Regions from separate parts of the Luteibacter rhizovicinus DSM 16549 genome, predicted to be linked through region 2. Evidence: riboswitches for the same ligand, from Rfam matches in the RefSeq annotation. Region 2 holds a riboswitch; the other holds the start of a gene.
What was found. A riboswitch is a leader RNA that binds a small molecule or an ion and turns the genes downstream of it on or off. The one in region 2 is predicted to bind thiamine pyrophosphate.
Positions count from the first base shown of each region.

Region 1 (7,109 bases), 1.2 Mb from region 2:
CGTCCGCCAGCGCGGCACGTTGACGACCTGATGGTCCTCGTAATCAGGCGTTCCGGTGTTCTCGGCGCGGGCGCGGATCACGTTGGCGCTGGCCGTGAGGCGAAGGTTGTCGGTCACCCGCCCGGCGAGGTTCAGCTCGATACCGGTGTGAACCTCCTGCCCCTGCTGGACGAAGGTGAAGCCTTCCGCGGTATCGTCAGGACGGGCGAACTGGTACGCCTGGCGAATGCGATACACCGCCGCCTGCAGGTCCAGCGCGTCGCTGAGCGCGTACTTCACGCCAGCCTCGACCTGACGCGACTGCAACGGCGCCAGCGTCGTGCCGCCGTTCGACGTCCAGTACGGCGCTTCGCGTCCCAGCGAAAGACCTTCACCGTAACTGATGTACGTGGTCAGGGGCACCGTCGGCTGCCAAAGCACGGCCGCCTGCGGAAGGGTTTTCGTCATCCGCGTATCGCGTTCGAGGGCGCCCGTGTCGTCGTAAGCACGCTCGTCAAGCTTGACCAGGCGGGCGCCGGCGAGCACCTGCCAGGTTTCGCCGAGATGGATGCGGTCGATCGCGAACAGCGTGCGCTGCCAACTGGTGAGGCGTCGTTCCGATGGGCCCGGCTCGTTTGGCGAGGGGTCGAAGTACGGCGGCGTCCGATCGTCGATGTTCGCCGTGCCGACGTAGTCGTACACATAGGCGCGCTGGTCCACGGTGCGGCGGAAGGCGCTCGCGCCCACGTTCACCTCGTGATCGATCGCACCCGTCGCGAAGCTTCCGGTAAGCACGGCGCGCACTTCGTCGTTCTGTCGCGTGTCGTCCGGGCTACGGAAATCGTAAACGTCGTAGTCGCCGTTGGGCGCGAAGAAGTAGCCCGGCGTCGCACCGGATGCGCAGGACGCGGCATAGAAACAACCGTAGGCGAAGGCGACGTTGTCGTCGATCACGGTATGGCTGTGGCCTGCCGACACCTGCGCATTCCAGCTGTCATTGAAGCGATAGTTGAAGCGCAGCGTCGTGTTGCTCGAATGGATGCCTACCGGGCGCTGCCAGGGCTCGTAGCCGAGCAGGCGCGTGCGGCTGGGGTGCTCGGGAATCTGCGTGCCGCCGAGCAACTGGTAGCCCGACGCCGATCGCTGGCCGCTGGTCTGGTAGTCGGTATCCAGCTGCACGGTGGCCTGTTCGTTGATCTTCCAGTCGGCACCGATCGATACGAAGCTGCGCCGTCCATCGGTGTGCTCGATCGCCGCGTGCGTCTTCTCGTTCGCCGCATTGACGCGCAGGCCGAACGATGGGGTAAACCATGCACCCAGGTCGACGGCCTCATAGTTGGAACCGTGCGAGTCCGTCCCGATCGTCACCGTGTGCACGTCGGCCGGGCGCTTGCTTACGTAGTTGATCAGGCCGCCGGGCTCGACGACGCCGGCTTCCAGGCCGCCGAGGCCCTTGAGCACCTCGACGCGTTCCTTGCCTTCCAGTCCGGGCAGCTGCTCGGCCGACATGATCATGCCGTTGAAACGGAAGCCCGTCGCCAGATCCAGCGGAAAACCGCGTATCGAGACGTCCTGGTAGTAGCCCGCCGGCGCGTAGTTGTCGTTGATCGCCGAATCGCCGCGCACCAGCTCGCTGAGCGTCCGCGGCTGGCGGTCGTCGATCTGCGCGCGGGTAATGACGGTGATCGCCGCCGGCGTGTCGTGCAGCGGCGCGTTGCCGAAGCTGCCGAACGTATCGAGCTGGGAATCGGCCGCCTGGTACCCGGTGGTCGTGGTGGCGTTCACATCCACGGTCGACAGGGTGCGGGCCTTCTGGGGCGCCGTATCGTCGGCGGCATGCGCCACGCCAAGCATCGAAAGCAGGGCCAGGGCAAGCGGAGTGCGGGAAAAAGTCATCGTCGTCTTCAGGTTCACGGACGAAGCGACGGCGAACCACGTCGTCCGGGGACGTCCGTGGTTCTGCAAGCTCCCTACGCCGGTACTAACCGGGTCAGGTTCCAAGGGACTCTCTCAGCCTGGCAACGCCAGGCACCCCCGCTTCTAGAACCGCTATTGAACCACGATTGGCGCGCCGGCGTCGCGGATGGCGTCCAGCAAGGCCTGCCCATGCGGCCCGGCGAACCAGGCGGCGTGCCCGCGCAGGAAGGTCTGATAGGCGACGTCGGCGTGATCGCGCCGCCGCGTCACGCCCTCGAAGTATTCGATCTCCGACAGGGCGAAGTCGAGATGGACGATCGGCAAGAGGTCGGCGAGCAGGCTCAGGTCGTCGGCCGTCAGGGGACTGACCTCGTGGTAGCCCTCGAGCAGCGCGAGGGCCAGGTCGGTACGGCCGATATCGCCCTGTGCGATATCCAGCCACGCGATGGCGTTGCGTTCGATCGCGGTGGCCAGATCGAACAGCCCGAATGTCAGGGCCGACAGGCCAAAGTCGAGGACATCGGTGATACGCGCCTCGTCGCCCGCATCGCTCCAGCACAGGTTCGATACGTGCCAATCGCCGTGGGTCCAGGACCGCGGCTGCCGCGCGATCCCGCCGACGGCACGTTCATGCCACGGCGCCATGGCCTCGCCGATCTCGGTGCGCCAGTCGCGATCGCGCAGGTAGCTGCCCAGTGAAGGTCGCGACCGCAACGACGCTTCGATGGCCTCGAGCGGATCCGCCGAGGAAAGGACCTCCGCGCGTGCAACCAGGATATGCGTCGAACGCTGCGGTGCGCGGTAATCACGGGCCGCCCGATGTAGGCGCGCAAGCATCGCACCCGCGGCTCGCGCGTGGGCGACGCCACCGATCGGCGACCACGAAAACGCGTTGCGGTAGACATCGGTGCCGACGGCCGGCCGATGCACTTCGTAGACCCACGCATCGATCGCGATCGCCGACTCACCGTCGACATCGTCCAGCACCTCCGGCACGGCGATGCCGCGCTCCCGCAGGTGGCTGGCAAACCGATGCTCCTCCGCCAGCATCACTGCGGAGCGCACGCTCCGGTGGTGGCGTTTGATGAAGACCTCGCCGATGGATGTCGCCACGAGAGCCGCCGCCGATAACGGCCGCGGACTGCGCCAGCGCACCGCCACCACGCCGCCCAGGCGAGGAAAGCGCGCAAGCAACCCCTCGACCTCGGTCAGCGTCAACGGCGGCCAGTCCGGCGGCAGCTCGTCGCCGGCGAGACCGTGGGTGAGGTGAGCATCGTCGTTCATCGGCGCATTCTAACCGCTGCCTTTTGAAACGGTTCCCACCCTCGCTGGTGGGCTTGAGGCAGAGAGCCTTCGGTGTCCACCCTCGCTGCTCAGACAGGTCCTCCGCGTTCCGTATCGGAAAGGCCGCTAACGCGGCCCATGGTTCTATTTGGCCTGCGGCCGCTCCACTTGTGCGGAACTCGCCTCGAGGGTGGACACCGAAGACTCTTCCCAACGCTGAGGTTCGTGTGGGTCGAGCCGACGAAGCAACGCCGCTTTGGCTGCGAGCTCATCGCCATCGCCAAACGGTCGACCCGGGCGCCGGTCGCGATCCTCCGCCCGAGACAGCGCCACGGCGACGAAGCCGCTCACTGAGCGAGATGTACGCACCAGCACGACTGCTGTGACGGCCCGCGTTGGCGGCCACCCTCACCCCAACGGCTCGCCGTCCAGCTGACCGTATCGTCGTGAGAGACCTTGGTGTCCACCCTCGAGGCGAGTTCCGCACAAGTGGAGCGGCCGTAGGCCAGATAAGTACACGGGCCGCGTTAGCGGCCTTTCCTTTACGGAACGCGGAGGACCTGTCTGAGCAGCGAGGGTGGGCACCAAGGTCTCCTGCGCGAGACGCCCAAGCGTACGCAGCGACAGCGACGGCGAAGCCGAGCCGCCCCCGTCCCGAAAACGCGCGGAGAACGGTTAAAAAGCGAGGTTCAGGCCGAGCGTGGCCCAATGCGACACCGGCAACGCATGTTCACGCTCACGCCCGACGACGAAGTCGACGCTGTTGCCGTCATCCTTGCCGAAGTAGTAACGCACGCCAGCCTGCGTGGTCTGCGACAGGCGTGACGCCCACAGTCGCTCCGCAAGCAACGCGACTTCCTTCGTGACGGCGAACTCGAAGCCGATACCTGCCAGGCGATGCCAGGCACCCTGCTCCGCCCGCGTCATGCCGAGATTGACGTTCGCCATCAGGCGGCGCTCGTCGTCGATACCGAAATTGCTCGCGGCGTATACGTTGGAGCCGATGCGGTGGCCATTCTGCAGCGTTGTGTCGGTGGCGACGGCGAGGCCGATGCCGGCGTCGTCGCCATTGCGGATCTGCCACTTGATCGAGGGATTCTGCAGGTTGTATCCCGGATGGGACTGACCGCCGAGACCGAGACCGAATTCCACCGGACCGACACCGCAGGCGGGCACCGTCCATGCGGTGTGCGTGCCGCCACGAAATACCTGCAGCCAGCTTTCCAGCTGGCAACGACCGGGTGTCGCGGTGGAGGCATCATCGACGAGATAGCTGCCGCCGGAAGCCAGCAACGGCGAGGTGACCAGGACGAGGATCGTCCCGACAAGGAAAAGGAGCATGTTGCGCATGGTGCATACCTCCCTGCCGAACGCTGCGGCCAGGGTAGAGGGAGGCGGGTCACGGAGTGACCGGCCGGTGGCCAGACTGGCTACCGGCCGCGAAACACGAACGGAGAGCCCACTAGCGGCGTCGAAACGGGTGCCTGGGGTCGTCGTCCATCGTGGTCTCGCAGAGCTTGAAGTGTGCGGATTGTCGGTGCGTCCGCGGGACGGGTCAACCTTTTTGGTCGCCCCGGCCGGCTTATCCCTGGCGCAGGCGCAGGATCAATCCATCCGCCACCCAGGTGCGCAGCAAGGCTCCCGCTTCGGCGGCGACGGACGTCGGTCCGTGCCGTCGAACGAGCAAGGCGCAGATCTCGCCGAACGTCGCGCCGGCCAGGGCCAGATCCAGACAGGCGCATTCATGGGCGTCCATGCTGGCGAATTGGGGGGAAAGGCCTCGACGCCAGACGCGCACGCCGTTTTCGCCTTGGTCGTCGGGCCGCATGGGGGCCGGTGGCATGGTCTCGTCGGCCAGCGCTTTCCAGATCGCCACCGCATGGCTGCGCATCGAACGAAACCGCAGGGTCGGGACAAACACGAACTCGACGGCATCCCAGTCGTCGGCGGTGAGCATGGCGGGATCGATCGCCTCGGCATCGGGGCCACTGAACGCGTCGCGCAGCGCACTATCCAGCCACGCGAGCTCGCTCACATCGGGATCGTCCGGATAGTCTGCCTCGAGCATGTCGGGGAAGAGCCGACCGTAAGCGTCGAGTGTCCACGACGACGGCGCGTGGCTGTCGACGTAGCGGCCGGCGGCGGCGTCGAAGTCGTCGTCGCCCAGCCACAGACGCGTTTTCGCATAGGTATCGCGCAGCGCCGTCACCAGCTGCCCACGATAGTTGTTGGCGTAGACGCGCATGCCCCGCGCCTCGAAGTCATCCGGATGACCGCCGCCGGTCACGGCGCTCGCAAAGCGACGTTGCAACGCGTCGAGGTTCATGCGGCGCGGGATGCAACAGCGGTGGCGATGTCGCGAGCCTGCTGCAGCTCGTCGAGGAGATCGCCGAGCGGTGGAAAGTGGTCGTCGCGCTCGATCATGGTGGCGACCGGACCGAGTCGCGACGCGAATCGCGCGTACAGTTTCCAGACCGGGGCGGGCACGGGTGCATCGTGGGTGTCGATCAACATGTCGCGACCCTGGCTGTGCCCGGCCAGATGCACCTGGCGAACGCGATCCAGCGGAAGGCCTTCCAGCCAGTCATCGGGGTTCAGGCCATGATTCGTGGCGCTGACGTAGATGTTGTTGACGTCGAGCAACAGATAGCAGCCCGTGCGTTCGCACAGCGCCGCAAGGAACGACGCCTCGGTCATCATCGCATCCGCGAAGGCGAGATAGGTCGAGGGATTCTCCAGCACCAGCGCACGACCGAGCACGTCCTGCGCGATCGACACGTTCGCCGCCAGTACGTCGAGGGCTTCTTCCGTATACGGAAGCGGCAGGAGATCATGGGACTGGAAGCCGTCGATGCCTGTCCAGCTGACATGATCGGATATCCATAACGGATCGACCCGACGCGCCAGCGCACGCAGGCGGCGAAGATAACCAGCGTCGACCTCGTCGACCGAGCCGAGGTTCATCGACACGCCGTGCAGGGCGACGGGATAGCGCTCGCGAACACGGTCGATGATGTCGAGCGGACGACCGCCGTCGACCATGAAGTTCTCCGACACCACTTCGACGAAGTCCACCGGCTGTTGTGTCGCCAGGAACTCGTCGTAGTGCGGAACGCGCAGGCCCAGACCGAAACCATGGAGCGCAGGAAGCGATTTAGCAGGCATGGCGTACTCCGGGAAGGGCCCGGTCGACGATGCGACCGGGCGAGGTGTCTTTACTGTGCCGGCGGCGTGGTGCTGCCACCCTGGGCCGAGCATTCCTTCATCGAAACCGCCTTGAAGCCCTGGCCCTTGCAGTCGTTCTGGCCCTTGCAGGCGTGGTTGCCGGACTTGCAGTCCGAGGTGCCTTTACAGGTATTGATGCCGTAGCAATGCACCGTCTTGCCGGCAGCCTGGTCGGCGGCCTGTGCCGGGACGGAGATCGCCGCGGCGGAGACGGCAAAGAGGGCAGCGGCAGCGGCGATGCTATGGGTGGCGGTATGCATGGTCGTTCTCCGGGGGTTGAGGTTTGCCGAAGTGGCATGAATGGATTCGCGCCAGTGACGCCATGGGTTACACGACGGCGCGATTTATTTTCAGTGCAGGCCGATGGCACGATCGACCGACAGGCGGCCACCGCCACGGGCGATGAGGTACAGCAGGATCGCCGCCCAGGACAAATGCGTCGGCCACGCATCGGGATAGACGAAGATCTCGATGATCGTCGTCATGCCGAGCAGGACAAAGGCCGACAAGCGCGTTGCGAGACCGAGCACGAGCAACACCGGTACGAACGTCTCGAGGTAGGCGGACATGTGCGCCGCGATCTCCGGTGGCACGAGCGGTAGCTTGTACTCGGTTCGGAACAGTTCGTACGTGCCGTCGGTGATCGTGAGGAAACCCTCCACCTTGGTCCGGCCCGACTGAAAGAAGATCGCAGCGATGGAGAG
Region 1 is NZ_CP017480.1:1,014,829-1,021,937, forward strand. It holds gene BJI69_RS04715 (TonB-dependent siderophore receptor) at 1-1,875, opposite strand, end outside; TPP riboswitch at 1,930-2,025, opposite strand; gene BJI69_RS04720 (phosphotransferase enzyme family protein) at 2,029-3,180, opposite strand; gene BJI69_RS04725 (hypothetical protein) at 3,856-4,530, opposite strand; gene BJI69_RS04730 (HvfC/BufC N-terminal domain-containing protein) at 4,763-5,506, opposite strand; gene bufB (MNIO family bufferin maturase) at 5,503-6,345, opposite strand; gene bufA2 (BufA2 family periplasmic bufferin-type metallophore) at 6,396-6,665, opposite strand; gene BJI69_RS04745 (DoxX family protein) at 6,756-7,109, opposite strand, start outside.
Region 1: linked by a shared signal. The riboswitch ahead of BJI69_RS04715 (TonB-dependent siderophore receptor) and the one ahead of thiC (phosphomethylpyrimidine synthase ThiC) in region 2 are both predicted to bind thiamine pyrophosphate.

Region 2 (7,109 bases):
CAATATCCGCGGCGGTGGCGAATACGGTCCGCGCTGGCACCAGGCGGCGCTCAAGGCGAACCGTCCGCGTGCCTACGAGGACTTCGCCGCCGTTTCGCAGGACCTGATCGACCGCAAGATCACCAGCCCGAAGCACATGGGCATGATGGGCGGCAGCAATGGCGGTCTGCTCGCCGGCAACATGCTGACCCAGTACCCGCAGCTCTACGGTGCGGTCGTCAGCCAGGTGGCCCTGCTCGACATGAAGCGCTACACCCACATGTCTGCCGGTGCCTCGTGGATGGCCGAATACGGTGACCCGGACAAGCCGGAGGAATGGAAGTACATCCAGACCTTCTCGCCGTACCAGAACCTGCACAAGGGCACGACATATCCGCCGGTGCTGTTCACGACCTCCACGCGCGACGACCGCGTCGGCCCGGTGCACGCCCGCAAGATGGCCGCGCGCATGCAGGCCATGGGCTTCGACGCCAGCCTCTACGAGAACCTCGAAGGCGGTCACGGTGCGGCGGCGGACAACAAGCAGTCGGCGTTCATGAGCGCCCTGGCCTATACCTACCTCTGGGAACACCTTAAATAAGGTCATGTGGGAGCCGCTTCAGCGGCTCCCACAAAAAAGCCCGCTGAAACAAGGCGCTTTGCCGTGGCTGGGGCCGGGCGGTATCCTATTCGGCCGCTTTGACCCCTCGAATCACCAAGGAATCCCATGGGCCTGCACCTCGTTCCCGCCGGCAAGAATGTGCCGGACGAAATCAACGTCATCATCGAAATCCCCAAGGATGCCGAGCCCGTCAAGTACGAAGTGGACAAGGAAAGCGGCGCGATCTTCGTCGATCGCATCCTGTCGACGCCGATGCGCTACCCGTGCAACTACGGCTACGTGCCGGGCACCCTGGGCGGCGACGGCGATCCGCTCGACGCGCTGGTGATCCTGCCGCTGTCGCTGGTCCCGGGGTCGGTGATCCGTTGCCATCCGGTCGGCATGCTGAAGATGACCGACGAAGCCGGCGCCGACGAGAAGCTCGTCGTGGTTCCGGTGGACAAGGTGTTCGCTGGTTACGCGCACATCAAGGATATTGGCCAGGTCTCGGGTCACTGGCTGGAGCGCATCGGCCACTTCTTCGAGCACTACAAGGATCTCGAGAAGGGCAAGTGGGTCAAGATCGACGGCTGGGTGGGCGCGGACGAGGCCAAGGCCGAGATCGTTGCCGGCATGGGTCGTTACAAGGCTGACCACTAAGAGCCGCTCTTTGTAGGAGCCGATTTATCGGCGATTAGCCTCGCAGCTTCTCCGCTCCGTTGGCTTTTCGCCGATGAATCGGCTCCTACATTTCCTTGGTCAGCCGCGGCCCAGCAGGGTGCGCAGGTCGATGATCGCGGCGTTCGCACGCGAGATGTAGTTCGCCATCACCAGTGAGTGATTGGCGAAGAAGCCGAACGGCGATCCGTTGAGGACGACCGGGCTACCCAGCGATTTCTGCGACTCTTCCAGTTCCCGGATCACCTGCTGCAGGCTCGCGTCGGCGTTCTTGCTGCGCAGGATCGGGGCGAAATCGTGGCGGATCGCCTTCAGCTGCTCGAGCAAAGCCCAGGTGTATCCGCGCGCTTCGTAGAAGTTGTCGTCGATCTTGTTCCAGGGCGTCTTCACGTACACCGCCTTGGACTGGCCCGCCTTGCCGGCGACGTCGGCGTTGGGCGCCGCATCCACCTTGAGCTGGCCAACGCTTGCGGACAGACGCTGCGACAGCGAGCCCAGACGGGCGGATACGGTCTGCAGGTAATCGGCAAGGTTGTCGGCACGCGCATAGAAATGCGCGTTCGCGTCCTCGCTGTCGCTCAGGCGCACGAGGTACTTCTCCAGGTCGTCCGTCGCCTTGCCGTACTGCGATTCCGAACTCGGCAGCAGCCAGCGATCGTTCGGGCTGTTGAGCAGCGGATCGGCCTCGCCCAGATCCTTGTCTTCGGTCGACTGTGTCTGCGAACGGCTGAAGCTGTTGCGCAGTGCCTGCGCGAGATCGCGCGAGGCCACCAGCGAGCCGAATTCCCAATTGGGGATGTTGTCCATGAACACGCCAGGCGGCAGCTTGTCGTTGCTCAGGTAGCCACCATGCTTGTCCAGCAGGGTCTGGACCGACTCGATCAGCGTGTACGTGGTCACCGCACCGGTGGCCATCGGCCGGCCGATCTCCTTCATGTGCGCGGTGGTCACCGCGACCGGATCGAACTGTTCGGGCTCCTTGTCCCACCACCACATGGTGAAGAGCACCCAGACGATGAGCAGCGCGATGACGATAGCCACGGTGAGGCTGATCGGGTTGCGCCGGCGACGGGAGGGCGACGGTGAGGGGGCGGCTGTCGCGTTCATGCCTGTCCTTTGGTGGTGGAACATGGGCGGTTAGCTTACCCCGCCTCTGCCGGGTCTACCTTTACGAATATTCTCGGTATGGCTGGTTACACAAGGTGAAAGGGCGCGACAGCTCTGTGTAGGAGCCGATTCATCGGCGATCCCGCGGCAGCGGGCAGGCTGCCGCGAGCACCCATTCGCCGATGAATCGGCTCCTACAAAGAGCAGCTTCACGCCTTCGTGTAGACCTCACTGCCCTGGGCGCGGAATTCGAGGGCCTTCTCCTCCATCCCGGCAGACGCCTCCATCCCCGCCGCGTAGTCGCGCACATCCTGGGTGATCTTCATCGAACAGAACTTCGGGCCGCACATCGAGCAGAAGTGCGCCGACTTGTGGGCGTCTTTCGGCATGGTCTCGTCGTGGTATTCACGTGCCTTGTCCGGATCCAGGCCGAGGTTGAACTGGTCGTCCCAGCGGAACTCGAAACGCGCCTTGGATAGCGCGTTGTCGCGCACCTGCGCGCCAGGATGGCCCTTGGCCAGGTCCGCCGCATGAGCGGCGATCTTGTACGCGATGATGCCGTCGCGCACATCCTGGCGGTTGGGCAAGCCGAGGTGTTCCTTCGGCGTCACATAGCAGAGCATGGCCGTGCCGAACCAGCCGATCATCGCCGCGCCGATGGCGCTGGTGATGTGGTCGTAGCCGGGCGCGATGTCCGTGGTCAACGGCCCGAGCGTGTAGAACGGCGCCTCGTCGCACATCGCCAGCTGGCGGTCCATATTTTCCTTGATCAGGTGCATCGGCACGTGGCCGGGGCCTTCGATCATGGTCTGCACGTCGTGCTTCCAGGCGAGCTTGGTCAGTTCGCCGAGGGTGTCGAGTTCACCGAATTGCGCGGCATCGTTGGCATCGGCGATACAGCCCGGACGCAGGCCGTCGCCGAGACTGAAGGACACGTCGTAGGCCTTCATGATCTCGCAGATGTCTTCGAAGTGCGTGTACAGGAAGTTCTCGCGGTGATGGGCCAGGCACCACTTGGCCATGATCGAACCACCGCGCGAAACGATGCCGGTGACACGCTTCGCGGTGAGCGGCACGAAGCGCAGCAGGACACCGGCGTGGATGGTGAAATAGTCGACGCCCTGCTCCGCCTGCTCGATCAGCGTGTCGCGGAAGATCTCCCAGGTGAGGTCTTCGGCGACGCCGCCGACTTTCTCCAGCGCCTGGTAGATCGGTACGGTACCGATCGGCACCGGCGCGTTGCGGATGATCCATTCGCGCGTCTCGTGGATGTGCTTGCCGGTGGACAGGTCCATCACCGTATCGCCGCCCCAGCGGATCGCCCAGACCAGTTTCTCTACTTCCTCGGCGATGCCCGAGCTGACCGCGCTGTTGCCGATGTTCGCGTTGACCTTGGTCAGGAAGTTGCGGCCGATGATCATCGGCTCGACTTCGGGATGGTTGATGTTGGCGGGGATGATCGCGCGCCCTCGCGCCACCTCGTCGCGCACGAATTCGGCCGTGATACGACCCGGTATCGAGGCACCGAACGACTCGCCCGGATGCTGCGCACGCAGTGCGCTGTCGACGAGGGCGTCGAGTCGCTGGTTCTCGCGGATGGCGATGTATTCCATCTCCGGCGTCACGATGCCGCGGCGGGCGTAGTGCATCTGCGTGACATTGAATCCGGCTTTCGCACGCAAGGGCATGCGCGGGGCCGCGAAGCGGATCGGGTCGAGCCGTGCATCATCGGCGCGTGCGCGGCCAAAGCTGGATGACAGGCCGTCGAGACGTTCGACGTCGCCACGTTCGGTTATCCAGCCGGAACGCACGGCAGGCAGGCCGCGGGCGAGATCGACCGCATGGTCGGGATCGGTATACGGCCCCGAGGTGTCGTAGACGACGATCGACGGATTGGTCTCGCCACCGAACAGGGTCGGCGTGGGCGCCTGGGCGATCTCTCGCATCGGCACGCGCAGGTCGGGGCGGCTGCCGGTCACATGGATCTTGGTCGAGCCGGCGATCGGCTGGGTGACGGCTTCGGACAGCTCGCGCGCGGCGCGGGCAAGATCGGAGGGCATGGCGTTCATTGGCTTCTCGTTCCTTGCGGATAAGGGGAGAAGCGGACGGCGCCGCCACGGAAGCACGCGTGCGCGGACGCACGTTACCCGTGGACGAAGCTTCCTACGCCGGTACGGACCGGATCAGGTTCGAAGGGACTCTCTCAGCCCACGCAATTGCTTGGGCACCCCCGCTTCGAGGGGGATTCAACCACGAAGCGGGTATCCGACGCGAGCGCTCAGCAGTTCGGGCGCGGCTCGTAGGCGCGGATGAACATCTCGACGGCGGCCAGGGCGTTGGCCTTGACCTCTTCACCGAACTGCACGGCGCAGTCCTCGCAGCCGAACAGGCGGCGAAGGAGCAGATCGCCCTTGAGCAGGGCAAGGAACTGCGTGGTGGCACGCGAGGTGTCGGCGATTTCCAGCTGACCACGGGCCGTGGCGCCGTCGAGCAGGCGCTGCATCAGCTTGTGCATGCGCACCGGGCCTTCTTCCCAGACCAGCCGGCCGAAGCGCGGGTTACCGCCGGCCTGGCAGTCCGAGAGGATGGCGCGGAAGGTACCGACCGACTCGACGTTGGTTTCCATCGCCGCATGGCGGCTGGCGATGTTGCTCAGGGTGACGCGGATGTCCGCGCCCGGGCTGAAATCGAAGAGGTCATCGGGCAGGCGTTCCTGCACATGGGCGCGGATCACCTCGCGGAAGAGGTTGTCCTTGTCGCCGAAATGGCTGTAGACGGTGAGCTTGGAGACGCCTGCGGAGGCCGCGACGGCATCCATACTGGTTCCCGCGAAGCCGCCCTGGGTAAAGAGTGCCTTGGCGGCATCGAGGATGGCCGCGCGCTTCTCCATATCCTTCGGACGCCCGGGACCCTGCGTTTTCATTTTCGGGCTGGCGTTCATGGCTACACCTTCACAAACAAAAATTATGACTTTATTATACGCAGCGGTTCAGTTATTTCCAGCACGTCATGGTTGTCATTCATGAAGCCGGAAAAGGTAAGGGTCTGACCGCTCGTCTACCTTAGAATAAGGTGGGGACGGCGCAGGCCGATCCCATGGGCATCAGGGACTTGCGCCACTAGCTGTTCAGGCGCCGGCGAGTCACTGTAGGGCCGGGGCATGACTTCCGTCAGCCCCGTCCGGTGACTTCCGGCACTTAGTAGGCATGGTGCGGGCGCCTCAGCCTTAACACATTGGGAAAGCAGGCTCCGAACGCTTATCCTTTCCAACCTTTTTGTAGCTTTTCGTACGGAATCCAACACCATGGCGATGAATTTCGAGCAGGCCCGGCAGAACATGGTCGAAAACCAGGTTCGCCCGTGGGAAGTCCTGGACTTTGACGTCCTCGAGACCCTGAAGGGGATTCGCCGCGAGGACTTCGTCGCGGCGGCCCACCGCAACGTGGCTTTCGCCGATCTCACCCTGCCCCTGGGCCACGGTGAGGTCATGATGAAGCCGGTGGTGGAAGGCCGCGTCCTGCAGGCACTGGAGCTGAAGAAGACCGATACCGTGCTGGAAGTCGGCACCGGTTCGGGCTTCCTGACCGCCTGCCTGGCCCGTCTCTCGGCCCATGTGACCAGCATCGACATGCATGCCGACTTCGTCGAGGCCGCTCGCCAGCGCCTTGCCGCCACGTCGGTGACCAATGTCACGCTGGAAACCGCCGAGGCCGTCAACGGCTTCAACCCGACCGGCGTTTTCGACGCCATCGTCATGACGGGCGCTGTCCACACGGTCCCGGAAAAGTTCGTGCGCTGGCTCAAGCCGGGTGGGCGCATGTTCGTCGTACGCGGCGATTCCCCGGCGCAGACGGCGGTGCTCCTCACCCACGAGGGTGAAGGCCGCTACCGCGAGGAATCGCTGTTCGAAACGGACCTTCCCTACCTGGCGCATGCCGCGCCGGTGAAGCGCTTCGTGCTCTGACCCACAGATTACCCATCACCCACGAGGCGAAATCATGCGCTTGAAGCTGCTCACCGTCGCGCTGGCATTGGCCGCGACGCCGTTCGCGAGCCATGCTGAAGACTTGCTCGACGCCTACCGTCAGGCCCGGGCAAACGATCCGGTGCTGTCGCAGGCCGACTCCACCCGCCTCGCCATCGGCGAAGGCGTGGACCAGGCACGTGCGCTGCTGCTGCCCCAGGTCAACGGCTCGCTCGGCATTACCCAGTCCGATCCGGCCGGCCCGTCGCGCTCGGTGCTGACCGACGCCGCAGGCAATCCGCTGCGCGATGCCGCAGGCAACCCGCTCCTGAGCAGCGACATCGGCCACACCCGCCAGCGCACGCTGGGCGCGACGGTCACGCAGAGCGTGCTCAACTTCAGCCAGATCGCCGACCTGCAGGCCGCGCATTCGTCCGCGAACTCGCAGAACGCGACGTACGAGGCCGCCCTCCAGCAGCTGGCGACGCGCGTGGCCACGGCCTATTTCCAGGTCCTGACCAACGACGACGCCCTGACCTTCGCCAAGGCCAACGAGCAGGCCCTGGCCCGCCAGCTGGAACAGGCGCAGCAGCGCTTCGACGTCGGCCTGTCCGCCATCACGGACGTGCAGGACGCCAAGGCACAGCACGACACCTCGGTCGCCGCCGTCATCACGGCCGAGAACACGCTGGCCGATTCGCGTGAAGCCCTCACCCAGATCACCGGCAAGCCGGCCGACAACCTGAAGAAGCTGCGCGAGCAGCTGCCGATGGACGCGCC
Region 2 is NZ_CP017480.1:2,228,029-2,235,137, reverse strand. It holds gene BJI69_RS10035 (prolyl oligopeptidase family serine peptidase) at 1-580, shown strand, start outside; gene ppa (inorganic diphosphatase) at 707-1,240, shown strand; gene BJI69_RS10025 (DUF2333 family protein) at 1,340-2,365, opposite strand; gene thiC (phosphomethylpyrimidine synthase ThiC) at 2,575-4,434, opposite strand; TPP riboswitch at 4,509-4,607, opposite strand; gene BJI69_RS10015 (TetR/AcrR family transcriptional regulator) at 4,644-5,306, opposite strand; gene BJI69_RS10010 (protein-L-isoaspartate O-methyltransferase family protein) at 5,670-6,329, shown strand; gene BJI69_RS10005 (TolC family outer membrane protein) at 6,364-7,109, shown strand, end outside.